DNA from 3 places in the Streptomyces sp. NPDC046977 genome. Region 2 is predicted to be linked to each of the others. Evidence: riboswitches for the same ligand, from Rfam matches in the RefSeq annotation. Region 2 holds a riboswitch; each other region holds the start of a gene.

What was found. Region 2 has a riboswitch for cyclic di-AMP ahead of ABZ883_RS06180 (NlpC/P60 family protein). Riboswitches for the same ligand answer to the same signal wherever they lie in the genome.
Positions count from the first base shown of each region.
Region 1: another riboswitch for cyclic di-AMP. It lies ahead of ABZ883_RS13980 (M23 family metallopeptidase); the one in region 2 lies ahead of ABZ883_RS06180 (NlpC/P60 family protein).
Region 3: another riboswitch for cyclic di-AMP. It lies ahead of ABZ883_RS35930 (C40 family peptidase); the one in region 2 lies ahead of ABZ883_RS06180 (NlpC/P60 family protein).

Region 1 covers NZ_JBEYWO010000007.1:317,476-324,982, reverse strand. Annotated here, with positions in the region: gene ABZ883_RS13990 (pitrilysin family protein) at 1-1,130, shown strand, start outside; gene ABZ883_RS13985 (methyltransferase domain-containing protein) at 1,202-2,053, opposite strand; cyclic di-AMP (ydaO/yuaA leader) riboswitch at 2,343-2,506, shown strand; gene ABZ883_RS13980 (M23 family metallopeptidase) at 2,521-3,306, shown strand; gene ABZ883_RS13975 (GntR family transcriptional regulator) at 3,555-4,247, shown strand; gene ABZ883_RS13970 (HPr family phosphocarrier protein) at 4,461-4,742, opposite strand; gene ABZ883_RS13965 (GNAT family N-acetyltransferase) at 4,876-7,507, shown strand, end outside.
Region 2 covers NZ_JBEYWO010000003.1:240,266-247,772, forward strand. Annotated here, with positions in the region: gene ABZ883_RS06170 (M23 family metallopeptidase) at 68-1,387, shown strand; gene pcrA (DNA helicase PcrA) at 1,449-3,890, opposite strand; cyclic di-AMP (ydaO/yuaA leader) riboswitch at 4,142-4,305, shown strand; gene ABZ883_RS06180 (NlpC/P60 family protein) at 4,313-5,452, shown strand; gene ABZ883_RS06185 (hypothetical protein) at 5,479-5,832, opposite strand; gene ABZ883_RS06190 (NlpC/P60 family protein) at 6,173-7,246, shown strand; gene ABZ883_RS06195 (response regulator transcription factor) at 7,269-7,507, opposite strand, start outside.
Region 3 covers NZ_JBEYWO010000034.1:50,875-58,381, forward strand. Annotated here, with positions in the region: gene ABZ883_RS35895 (adenosylmethionine--8-amino-7-oxononanoate transaminase) at 1-519, opposite strand, end outside; gene bioB (biotin synthase BioB) at 512-1,726, opposite strand; gene ABZ883_RS35905 (8-amino-7-oxononanoate synthase) at 1,874-3,022, shown strand; gene ABZ883_RS35910 (DUF397 domain-containing protein) at 3,025-3,276, opposite strand; gene ABZ883_RS35915 (helix-turn-helix transcriptional regulator) at 3,291-4,145, opposite strand; gene ABZ883_RS35920 (ATP-binding protein) at 4,422-4,859, shown strand; gene ABZ883_RS35925 (GNAT family N-acetyltransferase) at 4,884-5,525, opposite strand; gene ABZ883_RS35930 (C40 family peptidase) at 5,628-6,101, opposite strand; cyclic di-AMP (ydaO/yuaA leader) riboswitch at 6,106-6,265, opposite strand; gene ABZ883_RS35935 (hypothetical protein) at 6,650-6,955, opposite strand; gene ABZ883_RS35940 (ATP-dependent Clp protease proteolytic subunit) at 6,962-7,507, opposite strand, start outside.

The sequences.
Region 1 (7,507 bases), on a different contig from region 2:
AGTTCGCGGCCGAGATGGAGCGCTGCGGCGCCACCCTCGACGCGCACGCGGACCACCCCGGCGTGCGGGTCTCGCTGGAGGTCCCCGCCTCGCGCCTGGACAAGGCGCTGGGCCTGATCGCCGACGCGCTGCGTGCCCCGGCGTTCCCGGAGAGCGAGATCGAGCGCCTGGTGGGCAACCGCCTCGACGAGATCCCCCACGAGCTCGCCAACCCCGCGCGGCGCGCCGCCATGGCGCTGTCCAAGGAGCTCTTCCCCGCCGAACTGCGGTGCTCCCGGCCGCGTCAGGGCTCGGAGGAGACCGTCTCGCGGATCGACGCGCCGGCCGTCCGCGCCTTCTATGACGCGCACGTACGGCCGTCCACCGCGACCGCGGTCGTGGTCGGCGACCTCACGGGCATCGACCTCGACGCGCTGCTCGGCAGCACCCTGGGGGAGTGGAGCGGCAAGCCCGCCGAGCGCCGCGCGCTGCCGTCGATCACCGCGGACGACACCGCCCGCGTGATCGTCGTCGACCGCCCCGGCTCCGTCCAGACCCAGGTGCTCATCGGGCGCGCGGGCGCGGACCGCCACGACCCGGTCTGGCCGGCCCAGGTGCTCGGCACGTACTGCCTCGGCGGCACGCTGACCTCGCGCCTGGACCGCGTGCTGCGCGAGGAGAAGGGCTACACCTACGGCGTCCGCGCCTTCGGCCAGGTCCTGCTCTCCACGCCGGAGGGTACCGGTATCTCGCTGCTCGGCATCAGCGGCTCCGTGGCGACCGACGTCACCGCGCCGGCGCTCGCCGACACCTGGCAGGTGCTGCGCACCCTGGCGGCGGAGGGGCTCACCGACGACGAGCGGGACGTCGCCGTCCAGAACCTCGTGGGCGTCGCCCCGCTGCGCTACGAGACGGCCTCGGCCGTCGCCGGCACCTTCGCCGACCAGGTCGAGCAGTCGCTGCCCGACGACTTCCAGGCGCGGCTGTACGAGCGCCTGGCGGCCACCGGCACGGTCGAGGCCACGGCCGCGGCCGTCGCCGCGTTCCCGCTGGACCGCCTCGTGGTCGTCCTGGTCGGTGACGCCTCGGTGATCGCCGACCCGGTCCGCGACCTCGGCATCGGCCCCGTGACGGTCGTCACGGGCGCCTGACGCCACGCCACGCCGCCCGCCCCGCGGCCCCGGACGCCCCAGCGGCGCCCGGGGTCGCGGCGCACACGGGCTCAGGGCTCCCACCGGGCCGCCGCCACGTTGACCCGCATGCCGCACGGGAGCTGCCCGTCGGAGCCGGTCAGGGCCGCGGCGCGGTCGAGGAACGCGGCACGCAGGTCCGCGGTCCGCTCCTCGTCCAGGACCTCCATGTCGTAGTACGTGGAGGTGAGGGCGGACCAGACCTCCGAGGGGGTGCCGTCCATGCCGATGACCACGGTCCGCCAGGACAGCGCGGTGAACCCGAGCGGACTGAGCAGCGCGTCCAGCCCCTCCCGCCCGCGCGTCCTGCGGTCACCGAGCCGTGGCAGGCCCCGCTCGGGCGGAGCCGCCCGGAAGTACGGCACGGCCGGCGTCAGGAAGAGATCCGCTCCCTCACCGGGGACGGCTCCTCCGCCGACAGCGAGGGCCGGCGTGCCGCCCGGGGCGAGCACCCGCGCCGCCTCCGCCGTGACCTGTTCGGGGTCGGACATGAGCATGAGCGCCATGTGCGACACCACGGCGTCGAAGGAGTTGTCGGCGAAGGGCAGCTCCTGGGCGCGTCCCTGCCGCAGGTCGGCGTCCGCCAGCGAGGGCCGCCGGCGGGCGAGGGCCAGCTCTCCCTCCGACAGGTCGATGCCGGCGAGGACCCCGGCTCCCTGGCCCGCGAGCAGCTCCAGCAGCGCGCCGTCCGCGCGGCCCAGGTCGAGGACGCGCCGCGCGCCGGGAACGTGTGCGGCGAGAACCGCGTGGCTGGTGCGCCCGTCACGGGTGAGTGCCTTCTCGACCCCCGCCGACTGGAAGCCGGGGTTCCGGTCGTGGAAGGAGCGCAGGAAGTCCTCGGCGGCGCGGGCCGCGGGCGACGTCGCGCCTGATGTCGTGGTCACGCGGGGACCCTGCGCAGGGCGCCGAGTGCCGGCCGGTCCTTCGGCGGACCCGGCAAGTGACTCCGGTCACGTGCCCCGGCGGGCGTGGTGCCAGGCGGTGGCCGGCACCCGCGCGGGGCGCCGATGCACCCGGCAGGAACTGGGGTTTTGCCGTTCGGGGAACGGTTGGTGACGGTTGGGGGTCGGTGTGGCATCCCGCACAAAAGCCCGGATTTTTTTGGAACGACCGTAAGGGCACGGTTAGCGTCCTCGGGTTGTCCGGCGGAATCAGCCGCCTCCCGCGGCACCGGAGCAACGATCGCCGAGTCCCCGTCGGGCGTGAGCCTGGGGAGCCGGGGACCCATATGAGTCGTCCCCTGGGGTGAATCGGGCCTGCCCTCACCGGGGTGCCCGTAGGAGACCTTCCTGCTCCGAACCCGTCAGCTAACCCGGTAGGCGAGAAGGAAGGAAAGGATCCCCGCCTGCCCATGGCGTTCACCATACGTACCACCGTCGCTTGCGCCGCCGCGTTCACCGCCGTCACCGCCGGTACGCTCACCGCCTCCGCGCAGGCCGCGGACACCCAGCGTTCCGCGTTCGCCAAGTGCGCCGCCGTCAGCGGCGACCTGGCGGACCACCTCGCCGAGCAGGCCGACGCGCAGCGCAAGGCGGCGGTCTCCGCGGCGAAGAAGGCCGCAAAGCAGCACGCGGCACACGTCGCGCACGTGACGAAGGTGCGGGCGGCCAAGAAGGCCGAGGCCACCGCGAAGGCAGCAAAGGAAGCGAAGGAGGCGAAGGAAGCAAAGGCGAAGGCCACGGCCCGCGACGGCGCGGCGCACGCCTCGCGCTCCCGCGTCCGTACCTCGCTGACCTCCTGGATGCTGCCGGTCCACGGCGCCATCGGCACCCCGTACCACGCGACCAGCAGCCTGTGGTCCTCCGGTTACCACACGGGCGTGGACTTCCAGGCGGCCATCGGCACGCCGGTGCACGCCGCCGGTGCCGGCACGGTTGTCGAGGCCGGCTGGGGCGGTTCGTACGGCAACAACGTCGTGATCCGGCACGCGGACGGCATGTACACCCAGTACGGCCACCTGTCCTCGATCGCCGTCTCGGTCGGCCAGGCGGTGTCCGCCGGCACGCGGATCGGCCTGTCGGGCGCCACGGGCAACGTGACCGGCCCGCACCTGCACTTCGAGGCCCGGACCACCCCGGCGTACGGCTCCGATGTCGACCCGGTGGCGTACCTGCGCTCCCACGGCGTCCTCTTCTGACCGCTTATGACCGCTTTCTGACCTCCCGGTCCACCAGTCCCTCTCCCTCCCCCCACCCCGAAGGCCCCGGCTCCCCCAGGCCGGGGCCTTCGGCGCGCGCGGAGGTGTGTCCAAAAACGCTCCATGAATTCGGGGCTGCCAGCGGATTCGGCCACGTGCTGGAATAGGGTCGCCAGGAAAGCGCCGGCACCTGCGTCACGTGGAATTGAGCGGCAGCCGCCGGCACGCGGGGAAAGGAAACCGGCGATGTGGGACCGGACGTGAACGGGACGGGCGGCGCGGGGCGCCGTATTTCCGCCCAGGCGGTGTGCGCGGCGATTCGTGACGACATCGTCGGCGGGCACTTCGCGCCGGGCAGCCGGCTGACCGAGGAGCAGCTCGCCAAGCGCTACGGGGTGTCGCGGGTGCCGGTCCGCGAGGCGCTGCGCACCCTGGAGTCCGAGGGCTTCGTCCGCACCCGCCGGCACGCGGGGGCGTCCGTGGCCGAGCCCACCGACCAGGAGGCGGCGGACCTCCTGGAGATCCGCGGCCTGCTGGAGCCGCTGGGCGCCGCGCGCGCCGCCGAGCGGCGTACGGAGGCGCACGTCAAGGTGTTGCGCGGGCTGGTGCGGCTCGGCCAGGAGCGGTCCGTGCAGGGGCAGTTGTCCGACCTGCCGCCGCTCGACGGCTGGTTCCACGAGACGCTGGCGCAGGCTTCCGGCAGCCCCACCCTGGTGACGCTGCTGACGCAGCTGCGGCGCAAGATCGCCTGGGTGTACGCGGTGGACTCACCGGGCCGCGCGGCGGAGTCGTGGGAGGAGCACGCATCCGTCGTGGACGCCGTCGCCCGGGGTGACGCGGAGCGCGCCCGCGCGGCGATGGCCGGCCATGTGGAGCGCGCCGCGACGGTGCACCGGTTGCGCCGCCCGGAGCGCACGGGCCGTGGCGCGACCCTTCGGTGAGGAAAGGGAAACATGCCGGACACACGCCGGGTCATTGGTTTTAACAGCGCTGCCGTATACGCCGGGGACAATCGGGCCGAATTCTGACCGGCGTGCGGTGGCTGATGGTTTCTGCGGCGTGCGGCACCGAATTCGACAGGTGGCCGGAAAAGCCGGTGCCGCGACATCCGGCCGGATGTCGCGGCACCGGTCCCGGCGTGCCGGGCGACCGCGTCAGACGGTCTCGGGAAGCTCTTCCAGGCCCTCGGACACCAGCTTCGCCAGGCTGTCGAGCGCGGCGTCGGCGCCCTCGGCGTCGGAGGCCAGGACGATCTCGTCGCCGCCCGCGGCACCCAGGCTCAGCACGGCGAGCATCGAGGCGGCGTTGACGGGGGCGCCGTCGGCCTTGGCGATGGTGACGGGGACGCCGACGGCGGTCGCGGCGCGGACGAAGATCGCTGCGGGACGGGCGTGGAGTCCCTCGGCCCAGCCGACGGTGACGCGGCGCTCAGCCATGGTGTTGTCCTTCGGGTCGTTCCAGGGAGGTCTAGACCAGTCTGCCATGCCGGGTCCACCGGTCGGTCCTTCCCTTCCGTCCCTGACATCGTCGCACCGATCCCGCGCGTGTCGATGCCCGTACGCTGGCCCCATGACGACCCCGCCGTCCACGGAAGAGCGTGAGTACCCGGTCCACTGGGAGGCGGACGTCGTCCTGCGCGACGGTGGGATCGCCCATGTCCGGCCCATCAGGCCCGACGACGCGGGGCGGCTGGTCAGCTTCTACGAGCAGGTCTCGGACGAGTCCAAGTACTACCGCTTCTTCGCGCCCTACCCGCGGCTGTCCGACCGGGACGTGCACCGCTTCACGCACCACGACTACCGCGACCGGGTGGGGCTGGCGGCCCTGGTGGGCGGGGAGTTCATCGCCACCGTCCGCTACGACCGGACCGAGAGCGACGAGGCCGAGGTCGCCTTTCTCGTCCAGGACGCGCACCAGGGTCGCGGGGTCGCCTCCGCGCTGCTGGAGCACGTCGCGGCCGTGGCGCGTGAGCGCGACATCCGGCGCTTCATCGCCGAAGTGCTGCCCGCCAACCGCAAGATGATCAAGGTGTTCACGGACGCCGGCTACACCCAGCAGCGCAGCTTCACCGACGGCGTCGTCCGGCTCGAGTTCGACCTCGAACCCACCGAGCAGTCGGTGGCCGTCATGCGCGCCCGTGAGCAGCGGGCCGAGGCCCGGTCCGTGGCGCGGCTGCTCAGCCCGAACTCGATCGCCGTGATCGGCACCGGACGGCGGCCCGGCGGCGTCGGCCGCAGCACGCTGCGGCACATCACCGAGGGCGGCTTCACCGGGCAGGTGCACGCGGTGAACCGTTCCTTCGATCCCGGCCTGCGGGTCCTCGAACCCGAGGGCGTCCCGGCCCACCGCTCCGTCGCGGAGATCCCCGGACAGGTCGACCTCGCCGTGATCGCCGTCCCCGCGGAGAACGTCGCGGAAGTGGTCGCCGAGTGCGGCCGGCACGGCGTCCTCGGCCTGCTCGTCCTGTCCTCCGGCTACGCCGAGTCCGGCGTGGAGGGCGGCCGCAGGCAGCGCGCCCTCGTCCGCCAGGCCCGCTCGTACGGCATGCGCGTCATCGGGCCCAACGCCTTCGGCGTCCTCAACTCCGCCGCCGACATCCGGCTCAACGCCTCGCTGGCCCCCGAGATCCCGCGGGCCGGGCGGCTCGGGCTGTTCACCCAGTCCGGGGCCATCGGCATCGCCATGCTGTCCGGGCTGCACCGGCGCGGTGCCGGGCTGTCGTCCTTCGTCTCCGCGGGCAACCGCGCGGACGTCTCCGGCAACGACATCCTCCAGTACTGGCACGACGACCCGGCGACCGACGTCGCGCTGCTCTACCTGGAAACCCTCGGCAACCCGCGGAAGTTCTACCGCCTCGCCCGCCGCACCGCCGCCGTCAAGCCGGTCGTGGTGGTCAAGGGCGCCCGCCACTCCGCGGCCACGCCGCCCGGCCACACCGTGCCGGTCACCCCCATCCCCGACAGCACCGTCTCCGCGCTGCTGCGCCAGGCCGGCGTCATCCGCACCGACACCGTCACCGAGCTCCTGGACACCGGACTGCTGCTGTCCTGCCAGCCGCTGCCGGCCGGGCCCCGCGTCGCCGTCCTCGGCAACTCCGAGTCGCTCGGCCTGCTCACCTACGACGCGTGCCTGACCGCCGGGCTGGAACCCGGCCGCCCCGCCGACCTCACGACCTCCGCGACACCCGAGGACTTCGCCGCCGCGCTCACCGCCGCGCTGCGCGACCCCGCCCACGACGCCGTCGTCGTCACGGCCATCCCGCGCGTCGGCGACGAACTCCAGGGCCACCCCGAGACCGGTGACGACCCCGAGCTCGCCGCCGCCCTGGAGCGCGCCGTCACCGAGGCGGGCGGCACCAAGCCCGTGGCGGTCGTGCACACCGCGCTGGAGGCCATGGGCACCCGCCTGGCCGTCCCCGGGATCCCCGCCTACGCCGCCGCCGAGCGCGCCGTGAAGGCCCTCGCCCAGGCGGCCGGCCACGCCCAGTGGCGCCGGGACGCCGGGACGCCCGGCCGGGTGCCCGAGTTCGACGACGTCGACGAGGCAGCGGCGCGCCGCGACGTGGCGCGGCTGCTGGAGGGCACCGGGGAACGGGCCGTCGACGGCGCCCCCGGCGTCACCCTGGACGAGCCCGCCACCGCCGCGCTCCTGGCCCGCTACGGCATCGCCGTGCGCGCCGCGCTGCCCGCGCCCGACGTGGCCGCCGCCCTGGCGGCCGCCCGCCGCCTCGGCTATCCCGTGGCGCTGAAGACCACCGCCCCGCACCTGCGCCACCGCGCCGACCTCGGCGCCGTCCGCCTCGACCTCGCCGACCCCGACGACCTGCGCCGGGCCTACGAGGAGCTGACCGCGCGCCTCGGCAAGCCCGGGGAGCTGCACCTGGTCGTGCAGGCCATGGCGCCGCGCGGGGTGGACACCGTGGTGCGCGCCACCGTCGACCCGGGCGCGGGCGCCGTGCTGTCGTTCGGCCTCGCCGGCGCGGCCTCGGAACTGCTCGGCGACACCGCGCACCGCCTCGTCCCGGCGACCGACCGGGACGCCGCCCAGCTGGTGCGCTCCATCAAGGCCGCCCCGCTGCTCTTCGGCTGGCACGGCGCCGAGCCGGTGGACACCCCGGCCCTGGAAGAGCTGCTGCTGCGGGTCTCGCTCCTGGTCGACGACCTGCCCGAGGTGGTGTCCGTCGACCTCGAACCGGTCGTCG
Region 2 (7,507 bases):
GTCGCCGTCGGCCGCAGGGGGATACAGTCGCCGCTAATTCTCCTGCTGCCGAGGCGAAAGAGAAGCGGTGAACGCTCGTCACCCGTCGGGGTACGCCCCCGAGTACAACGCCTACGGGCACGAGGGCTATTCCGGCGCCTCGTACCAGTCCGCAGGCGCTGTCCACGCGGATGACGACCCGCTGTTCGGCTCGTGCCAGGGCTACCCCGCGTACGACACCGGCACGCACGCCACCGGTTCGTGGGACACCACCGCGGCCGCCTACTGGCAGCAGCCCCAGGACGCCACCACCGGGTACGGCGACCCCGCCGCGGCGGCCACGGGCACCTGGTACACGCAGCCCGCGGCCGGGACGTACGACTACACGGCCACGGCGTACGAGCACGCCCCGGTGTACGAGTACCACGAGCCGGAGCCGGCCCTCCCGCACGAGCCCGTCGAGCCCCATGCCCATGTGCCGCACGCCCGCGAGCCGGAGGAGTACGACGCCGCGCACGGCGCCGCCGCCGAGGACTGGGCCGACGCCGAGGGCGGCTACGCGTACGAGCACGAAGCAGCGGCCCACGACCTCCACGGCGAGGACCCGCTCGGCGACGAGCCGGAGGACGGCGCCGACGACGCGGACCCGGACGGCGCGGCCGTCCTGCCCCGCCCGCGCGCCGGCAGCCGGCGCCGCCGCCCCGCCCGGCGTTCGGCGCTGCTGACCGTCGCCGTCCCCTCGGTCGCCGTCATGGGCGTCGCGGCCTGCGCCGCCGCCGTAACCGTCAACACCGAGGAGGGCGACACCACCACGACGCAGGCGGACGGCGTGGTCGACGCCGCCAAGACCCCCACGACCAAGCTCGACCAGCAGCTTGCCGGGGTGAACCGGGACGTCGACGACTTCGCCTCCCGTGCCAGCCGCACCCAGGAGCGCCTGGACATCAAGGAGCGCCAGGCGGCGGAGCGGAAGAAGAAGGCGGAGGAGGCGGCCCGCAAGGAGGCGCTGCGCCCGAAGTTCCTGCTCCCGGTGAGCGAGCACGGTCTGAGCGCCTACTTCGGTCAGGCGGGCGTCAACTGGATGTCGGTCCACACGGGCATCGACTTCCCGGTCAGTTACGGCACCCCCGTGATGGCCGCGACCGACGGCACTGTCCGCACGCAGTGGAACAGCGCTTACGGCAACATGGCCATAGTGACGGCGCCGGACGGCACGGAGACCTGGTACTGCCATCTGAGCAGCACCAAGATCCGCTGGGGCAGCGTCAAGGCCGGCGAGGTCATCGCCTACTCCGGCAATTCGGGCAACTCCACCGGCCCGCACCTGCACTTCGAAGTACGTCCCGCGGGCGGTTCGGCGATCGACCCGCTGCCGTGGCTGCTCAGGCACGGTCTCGACCCGCGCTGAGCCACCAGCGACGCGGCGGCCCGTGCGGCTCCCTCACCGGCCGCACGCGGCGCGCGTCCCGTCAGAGCTTCTCCACCGGCGCGTAGCGCAGCAGCAGCACCTTCGGCCGCTCGTCGCCGAAGTCGATGGTGGCCTTGGCCTTGTCACCGCTGCCGTCGACCGAGACGACCGTGCCCAGCCCGAACGTGTCGTGGTTGACCCGGTCCCCGACCGCCAGAGCGACGACCGGCCGGTCCTGGGTGCGCCGGGTGGCGAAGCCGGAGGGGCCGCTCCTGGACGAGGAGCGCGACAGCACCGAGGCCGCCGCCGACACCGAGGCGGACGGCGCCGGGGAGGATCCCGTGCGCCGCCACTCGATGAGCGGCTCGGGGATCTCCTCCAGGAAGCGGGAGGGCGGGTTGTACGACGGCTGGCCCCATGCGCTGCGCATGCTCGCCCGCGTGACGTACAGCCGCTGCCGCGCCCGGGTGATGCCGACGTAGGCGAGGCGGCGCTCCTCCTCCAGTTCCTTGGTCTGGCCGAGCGCGCGCATGTGCGGGAAGACCCCGTCCTCCATGCCGGTCAGGAAGACCACCGGGAACTCCAGGCCCTTGGCGGTGTGGAGGGTCATCAGCGTTATGACACCGCCGCCCTCCTCGTCGTCGGGGATCTGGTCGGAGTCGGCGACCAGCGCGACGCGTTCCAGGAACTCGGCGAGCGTGCCGGGCTCCTCCTCGGTGCGCTCCTGCTCGAACTCCAGGGCCACCGCCGCGAGTTCCTGGAGGTTCTCGACGCGGGTCTCGTCCTGCGGGTCGGTGGAGGCCTGGAGCTCGGCCAGGTAGCCCGTGCGCTCCAGCACCGCCTCCAGGACGGTGGCGGGTCCGGCGCCGGACTCCACGATCGTGCGCAGTTCCTCCAGCAGCTCGTTGAAGCGCTTGACGGCGTTGACCGAGCGGGCGGCCATGCCGAAGGCCTCGTCGACGCGGCGCAGCGCCGCGGGGAAGGAGATCCGCTCGCGCGAGGCGAGGGCGTCGATCATGGCCTCGGCGCGCTCGCCGATGCCGCGCTTGGGCACGTTGAGGATGCGGCGCAGCGGGACGGTGTCCTCGGGGTTGGCGAGCACCCGCAGGTAGGCCAGGACGTCCCGGACCTCCTTGCGCTCGTAGAAGCGGACTCCGCCGACGACCTTGTACGGCAGGCCGACGCGGATGAAGACCTCTTCGAAGACACGGGACTGCGCGTTGGTGCGGTAGAAGACCGCGACCTCGCCGGGACGGGCGTCGCCGGCGTCGGTGAGCCGGTCGATCTCGTCGGCGATGAACTGCGCCTCGTCGTGCTCCTGGTCGGCGACGTAGCCGGTGATGACCGGGCCCTGGCCGGCCTCCGTCCACAGGTTCTTCGGGCGGCGGGAGGCGTTGCGCTCGATGACGGCGTTGGCGGCGGACAGGATGTTCTGGGTGGAGCGGTAGTTCTGCTCCAGCAGGATCGTGCGCGCCTGCGGGTAGTCCTCCTCGAACTGGAGGATGTTGCGGATGGTGGCGCCGCGGAAGGCGTAGATGCTCTGGTCGGCGTCACCGACCACGCACAGCTCCGCCGGCCCTTCGCCGCCCTCCTGCGCGTCTCCGCTCGCCGTTCCCACCAGTTCGCGCACCAGCGTGTACTGGGCGTGGTTGGTGTCCTGGTACTCGTCGACCAGGACGTGCCGGAAGCGGCGCCGGTAGTGCTCGGCGACGTCGGGGAAGGCCTGGAGCAGGTTGACCGTGGTCATGATGATGTCGTCGAAGTCGAGGGCGTTGGCCTCGCGCAGCCGCGACTGGTAGATCGCGTAGGCCTCGGCGAGCTTCTTCTCGAAGGGGTTCTCGGCCTGGCCGGCGAAGGTCTCCTCGTCGATGAGCTCGTTCTTGAGGTTGGAGACCTTGGCGCTGAAGGACTTCGGCGGGAACTGCTTGGGGTCCAGGTCGAGGTCGCGGCAGACCAGGGCCATCAGGCGCTTGGAGTCGGCCGCGTCGTAGATGGAGAAGCTGGAGGTGAAGCCGAGCTTCTTGGACTCCCGGCGCAGGATGCGGACGCAGGCACTGTGGAAGGTGGAGACCCACATCACGTTGGCGCGCGGGCCGACGAGTTGCTCGACGCGCTCCTTCATCTCGCCGGCGGCCTTGTTGGTGAAGGTGATCGCCAGGATCTGGCCGGGGTGCACCTGGCGGGCGCCCAGCAGGTGGGCGATGCGGTGGGTGAGCACCCGGGTCTTGCCGGAGCCGGCGCCCGCGACGATGAGCAGGGGGGAGCCGGTGTGCTCGACGGCGGCGCGCTGCTGCTCGTTGAGCCCTTCCAGCAGGGCGGCGGGGTCGACGGCGGGGCGCGGCGCGCCGTCCCGGTAGTACGCGTCGCGGTCGGCGGGCGCGTCGAACCGTCCCTCGAAGAGGTCGTGCGGAACCGCCTCGGCCTCCTCCTCGGGGGGCGGCGGCGGGTGCTCCTCCCTCGGTTCGAAGCCGGCCAGGAAGCTGTCGTCAAAGAGGCTGCTCATCGCCTCCCGAGTCTAGGCGGTGGGACCGACAGCGGTGCGCCGCTTCCGGGTGCCGGTCGCCCGCGGGACACACGCCGCGGTGCCGCCGGACCCCCTCCCGGCCCGTCCGGGGAGCCGGACAACGGCCCGGCTGCGTAAAGGTCACGAAATGATTGCGGACAATTCGAACACCAGCCTTCCCAGGAGCCACCCCAGTTGACTACCGTGCCCCCTCAGGCGGTCCGCACCGAACGGCGGCGACCGAGCCGTCACGGCCGCCTCCGCTGAGTCCGGCAACCGCCGGAGCCGGGGACCCACCACTTTGGGGTGAATCGGTCCGTACGGGCACACCGCACACGTGCCCGGACGACCGTAGGGCGGCCTTCCGAAGCCCGAACCCGACAGCTAACCCGGTAGGCGGTCCACGGAAGGAGCCGTCCGCCTTGGCGACGCACCGCAAGCCGCGCCCCCGCATGCTCACCGTCCCCGGCCCGCGCACGGCCGTGGGGCTGACGACCGCCGCACTGGCGACCGTCACCCTCTTCGGAGAAAGCGCCAGCGCGGCGCCCGCCTCCCCCGACAAGCCGTCCATCACCGAGGTCAAGGCCAAGGTCGACGCCCTCTACCACCAGGCCGAGGCGGCCACCGAGCGCTACAACGGCGCCAAGGAGCAGACCGAGAAGCAGCGCACGCACGCGGACGAACTGCTCGACCAGGTCGCCCGCAGGACGCAGACGCTCAACGACGCCCGCCGCACGATCGGCGAGTACGCCTCGGCGCAGTACCGCGGCGGCGGCCTGGACAGCACGACAACCTTCCTGCTCACCTCCGACCCGCAGCAGTTCCTGGACCAGGCGCACTTGATGAACCGCCTGTCCGACCGCCAGGAACACGCGATGGAGGACTTCCGCACGCAGCAGGCGGCGACCACGCAGAAGCGCACGGAGGCCGTCCAGAGTCTGGCGAAGCTCACCGAGGCGCAGACGCGGCTGGCCGCGGAGAAGAGGACGGTCAAGCAGAAGCTCGCCGCCGCGCAGCAGCTGCTCAACACCCTGACCGCCCAGGAGAAGGCGCGGCTGGCCGCCCTGGAGAAGAAGAAGGAGGAGGAGGCCGCGGCCGCGGCCAAGGCCATCGCCGCGAAGGAGAAGGCGGCACAGGAGGCGGCCGGGACGGCCTCGGGCACCTCGTCCGCCGGGGGCGGCACCTCGTCCTCGACGGCCTCGGGCAGCTACGCCGCCAAGGCCGAGAAGGCGATCGCCTTCGCCCACGCCCAGCTCGGCAAGCCGTACGTGTACGGCGCCACAGGCCCCAACTCCTTCGACTGCTCGGGCCTGACCCAGGGTGCCTGGGCCGCCGCGGGCGTCTCCATCCCCCGCACCACCTACGACCAGGTCGACTTCGGCACCCGCGTCACCGCGGACCAGCTCCAACCCGGCGACCTGGTCTTCTTCTACTCGGACGTGACCCACGTCGGCCTCTACATCGGCGGCGGCGAAATGATCCACGCGCCTCACACGGGCACTGTGGTGAAGGTCGCCCCCATCACCGAGATGCCGATCTACGGCTACGCCCGGATGGCCTGAGTCCCCCCGCCTCCCCGCAAAGGGGCTCAGGTCCAGAGCACCGCGATGAAGATGTTGGCGGTGGTCAGCGCACCCACGGTGCCGAAGGCCGCCGCCGACACCTTCTCGTCGTCGCGCCTGACGTAGACCAGGCCGAGGACGACCACCAGTACGGCCGGCTTCAGGCCGATCTTGACGTTGTTCACCGGCTGGTCGTCGGCCTGGTTCAGGCCGACCAGCAGGGCGCCGGTCACCAGCATGGTGAGTGCCCCGTGCAGCATGCCCGGCACGAAGCGCGCCTCGCCGCGGCCCATGGCCTTCATCTGGGTGAGGAAGCCGCCGAGCAGGGCGGCGATGCCGATGATGTGCAGGCCGACGACGAGGCCGATGGTTGCTTCCATGGCTCAGGACCCTAGCCAGGCCCGTATCAGCACCCGGCACCGAGGTGGGTCCCTTCCGGCACATCGGTCACGGCTGGACCGCAAGCGACCAGGTCACCCGTCGAACAGCGGTCATCGGCCGACAGGTAGCGGCCGAATCGGACCAGTCCCGCACACTCCCCCGCCGCCCGGCGACGCACAGGTTTAGCGTCCTGCCCCAGGTGGCCGATCCCCACTGCCGGCGGGACTCGTCGTCGGCATCGGCCACCCCCGCCGAAGGTCCGGCGGCGGCGCGGCTCCCCGTCCGTCCGCCGCCGGGCCGCGGGCAGCAGGCCCGGCAGCCCGGAAGGAGTGACGGCGCGTGGCGTCGCACAGAAAGCCCAAGGAGCGCACCCTCACCGGCTCCACCGCGCGCACGGCCGCCACCCTCGCCATCGCGGGAGCGGCTTCGGTGACGATGTTCGGTGAGACCGGGCACGCCGACCCCCGGCTGACCACCTCCGAGGCCAAGGCCCGGGTGGACCGGCTCTACGAGGAGGCCGAGCAGGCCACCGAGCGGTACAACGGGGCGAAGGAGAAGGCCGACACGGTCCAGCACCGGATCGACGACCTCCAGGACGAACTCGCCCGCAGGACCGAGCGGCTCAACCGCACCCGCGACGGCCTCGGGTCGATCGCCACCGCCCAGTACCGCTCCGGCGGTGTCGACCCGGCGATGCAGCTCGCGCTCGCCTCCTCGCCGGACCAGTACCTCGAACGGGCCGGGGTGCTGGACCGCATGAGCAGCCGTCAGAACGCCGCGCTGCACGCCCTCGGCGCCCAGAAGCGCGAGATCGAGCAGCTGCGCACCGAGGCCGGCACCGAACTCACCGAACTGCGCCGGTCCCGCGCCGAGCTCGCCCGCCACAAGCGGACCGTGCAGGAGCGCCTGGCCTCCGCGCAGCGCCTGCTGGACGGGCTGACCGCGGGCCGGCGCGCCGCCGTCCTGGCGGACGGGGGCCACGGCACGGCCCGCTCCGGCGACCGGGCCGGCCGCGCGGTCTCCGCGGGCTCACGCGCGGCCCTGGCGCCCGCGGCGGCCCCCAACGCCCGGGCCGCGCGGGCCGTGTCCTTCGCGTACGACTCCCTCGGCCTGCCCTACGTCTGGGGCGCCACCGGCCCGTCCTCGTACGACTGCTCGGGCTTCACGCAGGCCGCCTGGCGGGCCGCCGGGGTGGAGCTGCCGCGCACGACCTACACCCAGATCAACGCGGGCAGCCGCGTCTCCCGCGCCGAACTGGAGCCGGGGGACCTGGTGTTCTTCTACTCGGGGATCAGCCACGTCGGCCTCTACATCGGCAACGGCATGATGATCCACGCCCCGCGCACCGGCGACGTGGTGAAGATCGCGCCCGTCGACCAGATGCCCTTCGCGGGGGCCGCCCGCCCCGTGTGAGGCCGCCCTGCCCGGCCGGTCCTCAGACCAGCCGACGGGCGGTGGCCCAGCGGGTGAGTTCGTGGCGGTTGGAGAGCTGGAGCTTGCGCAGCACCGCCGAGACGTGCGACTCGACCGTCTTGACGGAGATGTAGAGCTGCTTGGCCACTTCCTTGTAGGCGTAGCCGCGGGCGATCAGCCGCAGGACCTCGCGCTCGCGCTGGGTGAGCCGGTCCAGGTCCTCGTCGACCGGCGGGGCGTCGGTGGAGGCGAAGGCGTCCA
Region 3 (7,507 bases), on a different contig from region 2:
CCCGTGCATGCCGCCCTCGGGGTCGCACACGGACATGGGCTGCCAGGTGTCGCCGTGGTAGCCGCCGCGCCAGGTCATCAGGCGCTGCTTGGCGGGCCGCCCGAGGGAGCGCCAGTACTGCAGGCACATCTTGACGGCGACCTCCACCGACACCGAGCCGGAGTCGGCCAGGAAGACATGCCGCAACGGCTCCGGGGTGATCTCCACCAGACGGGCGGCGAGCCGGACGGCGGGCTCGTGCGTGAGCCCGCCGAACATGACGTGGCTCATACGGTCCAGCTGGCCGCGTGCCGCCTCGTTGAGCACCGGGTGGTTGTACCCGTGGATCGCCGACCACCAGGAGGACATGCCGTCCACGAGCTCGGTCACGCCCTCGACCGGTTCGGCCAGCCGCAGCCGGACCCCGGCCGCGGACGCGACGACGAGCGGTTCCTGACGGCCCGGCATCGGCCCGTACGGATGCCAGACGTGCTCCCGGTCCAGTGCCAGGAGCTCGCCGGCGGTGAGCGGTTCAGGCATTGGGCGGCAGGTCCGTTCCGGTGCCGCGGCGGCGGACCGCCACCAGGTCGGTGCGCGCGGCACCCGCCGGAAGCGGGACACTCCCCGCGTGGCCGCCGCAGGGCCCGCAGCCGCCGCCGTCCGCCGTGCCGTGCGAGCCGCAGCCGCCCTGCGCGGAGCCGTGCGAGCCGCATCCGGCGGCCGCCACCGCGTCGGCGGCATCGGCGCGGTGACCGGGAAGGGTGACCGTACCGGCGCCCTCCACCTCGAAGCCGGCGTCCGCGATCATGTCGAGATCGGCCTGGCCGGCCTGGCCCTCGCTGGTGAGGTAGTCGCCCAGGAAGATCGAGTTGGCCAGGTGCAGCGCCAGCGGCTGCATGGTGCGCAGGTGCACCTCGCGGCCTCCGGCGATACGGACCTCCACGTCGGGGCAGACGAAGCGCACCATCGCCAGGATGCGCAGGCAGCGCTGCGGGGTGAGGTTCCACTCCTTGGCCAGCGGCGTGCCCTCGAAGGGGATGAGGAAGTTGACGGGCACCGAGTCCGGGTCCAGCTCCCGCAGCGCGAACACGACGTCGACCAGGTCCTCGTCGCTCTCGCCCATGCCCGCGATCAGGCCGGAGCAGGCGGACAGTCCCGCCGCCTGGGCCTGCTGCACCGTGTCGACGCGGTCGGCATAGGTGTGCGTGGTGGTGATGTCGCCGTATACCGACTCGGAGGTGTTCAGGTTGTGGTTGTACGCGTCGGCGCCCGCGCCGCGCAGCCGGCCGGCCTGTCCCTCGGAGAGCAGGCCGAGGCAGGCGCAGACCTCCACGCCCTCGTTCTCACCCTTGATGGCCTCGATGGTCTTCGAGACCCGGTCCACGTCGCGGTCGGTGGGCCCGCGTCCGCTGGCCACCAGGCACACGCGCTTGGCGCCGCCGGCGACCCCCGCCGCCGCGGCGGCCGCCGCCTCCTCGGGCTTCAGCCAGGTGTACTTGAGCACGCCGGCCTCGGAACCCAGCCGCTGCGAGCAGTACGAGCAGTCCTCGGGGCACAGCCCCGACTTGAGATTCACCAGGTAGTTCAGCTTCACGCGGCGGCCGAACCAGGCGCGGCGCACCTTGCCGGCCGCGGCCACCACGTCGAGCAGTTCGTCGTCGGAGCCGGCCAGCACGGCGAGGGCCTCCTCGCGCGTGGGCAGCTCGCGGCGCAGCCCCTTCTCCACCAACCCATTGAGCAGATCCATGCCGCGATCCTGACGCACGCGGCGACCATCGGCCAATGAGGCACCCCACAAGACCGTTCGCGCAGGGTGTGTGGATCACCACACCGTGCGAACCGGCAGGGCAGACTACGGTGCTGGAGACATCTCACACCGACCCCGGGGACGACCATGGCCCGCGACCCGTTCGACTGGATCGACGCGCACGCCGAACGGCGCGGCGCGGCAGGGCTGGTGCGCACCCTGCGGCCCCGGCCGGCCCGGTCGCCGCTGCTCGACCTCGCCTCCAACGACTACCTGGGCCTGGCCCGGCACTCGGAGGTCACCCGTGCGGGTGCCGACGCCTGCCTGCGCTGGGGCGCCGGGTCCACCGGCTCACGGCTGGTGACCGGCAGCACCGAGCTGCACGCCGAGCTGGAGGCCGAACTCGCCGCCTTCTGCGGCTTCGAGGCGGCCCTGGTGCTGGCCTCGGGGTACGCGGCCAACCTCGCCGCGGTCACCGCGCTGACCAGTGAGCCGGGCACCCTGATCGTCTCCGACGCGGGCAACCACGCCTCACTCATCGACGGCTGCCGGCTCTCCCGGGCCACCACCGAGGTCGTCCCCCACGCCGACCCCGCCGCCGTGCGCAAGGCGCTGTCCGGGCACGACGGGCCCGCCGTGACCGTCACCGACTCCGTCTTCTCTGTCGACGGCGACGCGGCCCCGCTCGGCGAACTGGCCGCGGCCTGCGCGGAGGCGGGAGCGGCCCTGCTGGTCGACGACGCGCACGGGCTCGGCGTCCTCGGTGACGGCGGGCGGGGGGCGGCGGCGGCCGCCGGGCTCGCCGGGGCGCCGGGGCTGGTGTGCACGGCCACCTTGTCCAAGTCGCTGGGCAGTCAGGGCGGCGTGGTGCTCGGCCCGGCCCGGGTCATCGGGCATCTGGTCAACGCGGCGCGGACGTTCATCTTCGACACCGGTCTGGCGCCGGCGGCCACGGGTGCCGCGCTGGGGGCGCTGCGGCTGCTGCGCCGGGAGCCGGACCGCGCCGCGCGGGCGCGTGAGGTGGCCCGGGAACTGCACAAGAGGCTTGCCGCCGCGGGCCTGGAGGCCACCGCGCCGGACGCGTGCGTGGTGTCGGTGCGGGCGCCCTCGCCGGAGGCGGCCGTCCAGTGGGCCGCGGACTGCCGGGAGGCGGGGCTCGCCGTGGGGTGCTTCCGGCCCCCGTCGGTGCCGGACGGGATCTCCCGTCTGCGGCTGACCGCGCGCGCCGACCTGACGGACCGGGAGATCGGCGACGCCGTCGGGACGATCGTCCGTACGGCGCCGCCACGCCGCTGAGCTCAGGGGCGCCCGGTCAGGGTTCCCGTGCGCACGGCGTCCAGGAACGCGTTCCACTCGGTGGGGGTGAAGAGCAGGGCCGGGCCGCGCACATCCTTGGAGTCGCGTACGGCGAGCTGTCCCGAGAGCGGCCCCGAGGGGACGAGGGCCGTCTCGACGCAGTTGTTCGCCGCCGTGCTGTAGCTGCTGCGTCGCCAATTCATTCCGAACAGGGACGCACTGGAGGAAACGTACTGAGGCAGTGCGCTGGACATGGGGGTGTGCCTCCTTACGCGCCTTTGCCGATGCCGCTGATGAAGGTCAGCGACTGTTCGCTCGACAGGGCGTGGGAGCGCAGTCGGTTGAAAGCGGCACCGTACGCCCTGATGTCCTCTTCCTGATCCAGATAGAGACTACTCGTCAACTGGTCGAGAACGACAACATCCAGATCAGCAATGCGCGGAAACGAGAAGATGACGAAAGGCCCCGTGACGCCGATATGACCACCGGCCGAGAAAGGCAGCACCTGCAGATGCACATGGGGCAGGGAACCGAGCTCCACAAGATGGCTCAATTGCGCCGCCATCACCTCCGGTCCCCCCACCCGGCGCCGCAGCACCGCCTCGTCGAGCACCGCCCACAGCTCCAGTGGCGGTGAGGCGCGCAGCACCGCCTGCCGCGCGATGCGCACGTCCACCAGCGTCGCGATCTGCCGCGGGCCCAGGTGGGGCAGCACCGAACGGGTCAGCTCGCGGGCGTAGTCGGGGGTCTGCAGCAGTCCCGGCACCACGGTGGTCTCCAGCGTGCGGGCGCGGCAGGCGTCGGTCTCCAGGGAGATGAAGTCCCGGTAGGTGTCCGGGAGTTCCTCGCGGTACTCGTGCCACCAGCCGCGCCGGGCGCCTTCGCCCCCGGCCAGCGCCGCCAGCATGTCGCGCAGCCGCTGGTCGCGGACGTCGTACGCGTCCAGCAGTGCGGTCACGTCCTCCGGTCGCACACCGCTGCGGCCGGTCTCGATGCGGCTCACCTTGGACTGGTGCCAGCCCACGCGGAGGGCGACCTCTCCGCTCGTCAGGCCGGCCGTGTCCCTGAGACGGCGCAATTCGGAGCCGATCTTGCGGCGGCGGACCGCCGGCACCTGCTGCATGACTGTGTACCTCCTGGTTCCCGGCATGCTCCGCCGGTCCCCGGGCGAAGTCTGCCGCGCAAATACGTTCTCTCGTAGCAGAGTTCACCGCTTTGGGCGACAGATATATGCATATAGCTGTGGTGGCACCGGTTTGACGGCACGATAGGTGGCACTCTGGCGCGTGGAAGCCGGTGGGCACCGTATGGGAAGTACGGGCTCCCGGCGGCCCGGGCGTGCGGCCCGGACAGGCGCGTGCCGGAGTCCCGGTCACGGCGGGAAAGGGACAGCGTCGCCATGGCAGACCATCAGGAAGTATCCGTCACCCTGCCGAGCGACCCTGCCTCGGTACCCGCGGCCCGTCGATACGTGTGCGACCTGCTGGTGGAGTGGGGGATGACGGAGGACTCGTCGCCCGCCGACGCCGTCCGGCTCATCGTCTCCGAACTCGCGACCAACGCCGTCCTGCACACCCTCGGCCAGTCGCCTACCTTCACCCTCGACATCCGGCTCGACCGCGACGAGCAGTTGCGGATCGGGGTCACCGACAGCCATCCGCGCTGGCCCCAGCGGCTGCCGGCCGCCGTCCAGCAGGACAACGGCCGCGGCATGGTGATCATCCGGCATCTCACCGCCGAGGCCGGGGGCCGGCTCCATGTCACCCCCACCGTCGAGGGCGGCAAGACCGTCTGGATCACCCTGCCGTGGGTGGCGGCGCCCGCCCCCGTGGAGTGAACGCGCGACGGGGCCGCCCGCCGGTCAGCCGTGGCCGGGTACGAGCAGCACCTCCGCGCCGACGGGGGTGAAGCCGGCCGCCAGCAGCGCCCGTACGCTCGCCGCGTTGCCCGGCGCGATCTGGGCCCACAGCGTCCCGCCGTCCGGGACCAGCCGGCGCGCCTCCAGGGCCAGGCGGCGGCCGAGACCGGTGCCGCGCGCCGCGGGCTCGACCTCGACGGCCATCTCCCAGCGACCGGCCACCCCGCGCCCGATGAGGACGGTGCCGCCGGGCACCGTCCAGACCCGCACCTCGTCCCGGTGCGACAGCGCCCGCGCGGCACGGGGGTGCTCGCGGGCGGCCGTCTCCCGCAGCGCGAGCGGGGGGCCGGGCGGCGGACCGGGCAGGGCGGTGGCCGTCGCCAGCAGGTCGATGTTGTTCACCCGGCGCCCCAGCAGCCCGCACAGCGCCGTCAGGAACGGCGGGTTGAGCGGCGCCGACAGGTCACCGGGCGGCAGCAGCGACCGGATCCGAGCGGGGTCGGTGTCGGCGAAGACCACGCTGTGCGCCGTGAAGGCGATGACGCCCGCGTCGCGTGCCGAGGGCTGGGGCACGATCGTCACCGACCCGTCGGCGGGCGGGAAGACGCCCCGGGCGGCGTCGGCGAGCAGGCGCGGCAACGTCATGGGCGCAACGCTACGACCTGTCGTCACCTTCCCCCCACCCAGCGGTGGCCGAGGGAGCCGCGGGACCCCTGGGCGGGCGCGCCCGGGCCCCGCGGCGGGCGGTCACCTCACACGGCCGTACCAGACGCTGCGGGTCCAGATCTTCTCCAGGCGCACACGGCCGCCCGGCTTGGGGGAGTGCCAGATTCTCCCGTGGCCCGCGTATATCCCGACGTGGTAGATGCTGCTCCCGTAGTGGAAGAACACCAGGTCCCCGCGGGTGCGGTCGGAACTGTGCAGGTGCCGTGTGCTGTTGTACTGCGCCGCGGCGGTGCGGGGCAGTTTCCTGCCCACCTTCTTGAACGAGTAGAGCGTCAGGCCCGAGCAGTCGAAGCTGCGCGGGCCGGTGGCACCGTACCGGTACGGAGCGCCCTTCTTCGAGGCCGCGACCTTCAGTGCCTCCGCCCGGATCGTGGCGGCGTCGGCGTGCTGGGCCATGTCCGGCAGGACCGCGGGACCGGCGACGGCGGCCGCCGTGAGGGCGGAGACCGCCCCGAACCGGGTGAGAACCGCGGACATGGCTGATGGCGCGATCATGCGCAAACCCTTCGTCGTCCGCCTGCGAAGGATGACCTGTCGGGTTCGGGCAGGCGAAGATGCCCGGCCGCTGACGCGGCTTCACCCCAAGGAATCGGCCCGTGGGCCGGTCCCGTCGTACTCGGGTCCTCCGCTCCTGCCGTTGCGTTCGGTGTCGACCTGGCGTCCGCGACGGCGGCAGGACTCGGCGTCCGCGCGGACCGCCCCGCCGGATGACGGGGGCTTGTCGTCGAAGGGATGGTCACTCACAGAACCGGTCAGGACATAACTCATCCGGTCGAATGTGAGTCTCTTCACGACTCACCTATTCGGGTGGACTCCGGGCTCGGAAGCCTCACCTGACGACTCGAAACCAGTCGAACACCTGCGATGGAGCGGCAAATTCCGGATGTGTGCGGCCGAGGCGCGCAAGTCGGGACCGATCGTGTGTCGACGCCACGTACAACGATCGGGCGAGTCCATTCGGTGTGAGTTCGTGTCGCGCCGGCGGCGGGGCCCGACGGGCCGCGCAAGAGGCGGATCTGAGCGCCACTCAAGGTGACGGGCCATCAGTCACGCTGCGAGGGAGGCAGGGTGACCAGGCGCGTTCTGCGCTCCCCGTCGAGCACGCGCAGGGCGCGCCCGATCGTCGTGGTGTGCAGCTCGTGCTCCCCCCGCAGATGCATCGTGGTCAGCGCGTCGCGCAGTTCCGCCGCGCGCCCCGCCAGGGCCTGGGCGGCCCGCAGCGCGCCATAGGTGTCCCTGACGCGGGCGGGATTGATCCTCCCCAGCAGATCCACGACCTCCAGATAGGTGTCGATGAGCTCACCCTCGGCACGGGTGAGCGCGGGCAGCGGCGGCAGTTCGGGCACCACGGCCGGTCACCGCACGGCGCGCGGGCCGGTCCCGCCGTCGCCCTTGCGGCTGACGGTGAGCCGGTCCACCAGTCCGTACGCGAGCGCGGACGGGGCGTCGAAGACGGTGTCGCGCTCGATGTCGGCCCGGATCCGCTCCGGGTCCCGGCCGGTGTGCCGTACCAGCAGTTCCTCCAACTGGTCGCGGCTGCGCAGCAGTTCCCTGGCCTGGATCTCGAGGTCGGCGGTGGTGCCCTGGACGACCTCCGCGAAGGAGGGCTGATGGATCAGTACACGTGAACGGGGAGTCGCCAGCCGCTTGCCCGGCGTCCCGGCCGCCAGCAGCACGGCCGCGGCCGAAGCGGCCTGGCCGACGCACACGGTCGAGACGTCGCAGCTGACGAACTGCATGGTGTCGTAGATCGCGGTCATCGCGGTGAGCGACCCGCCGGGGGAGTTGATGTAGAGCGAGATGTCCTGCTCCGGGGCGGCGGCCTCCAGGTGGATCAGCTGCGCCATGACGTCGTTGGCGGACGTGTCGTCGATGGGTGTGCCGAGCAGCACGATCCGCTC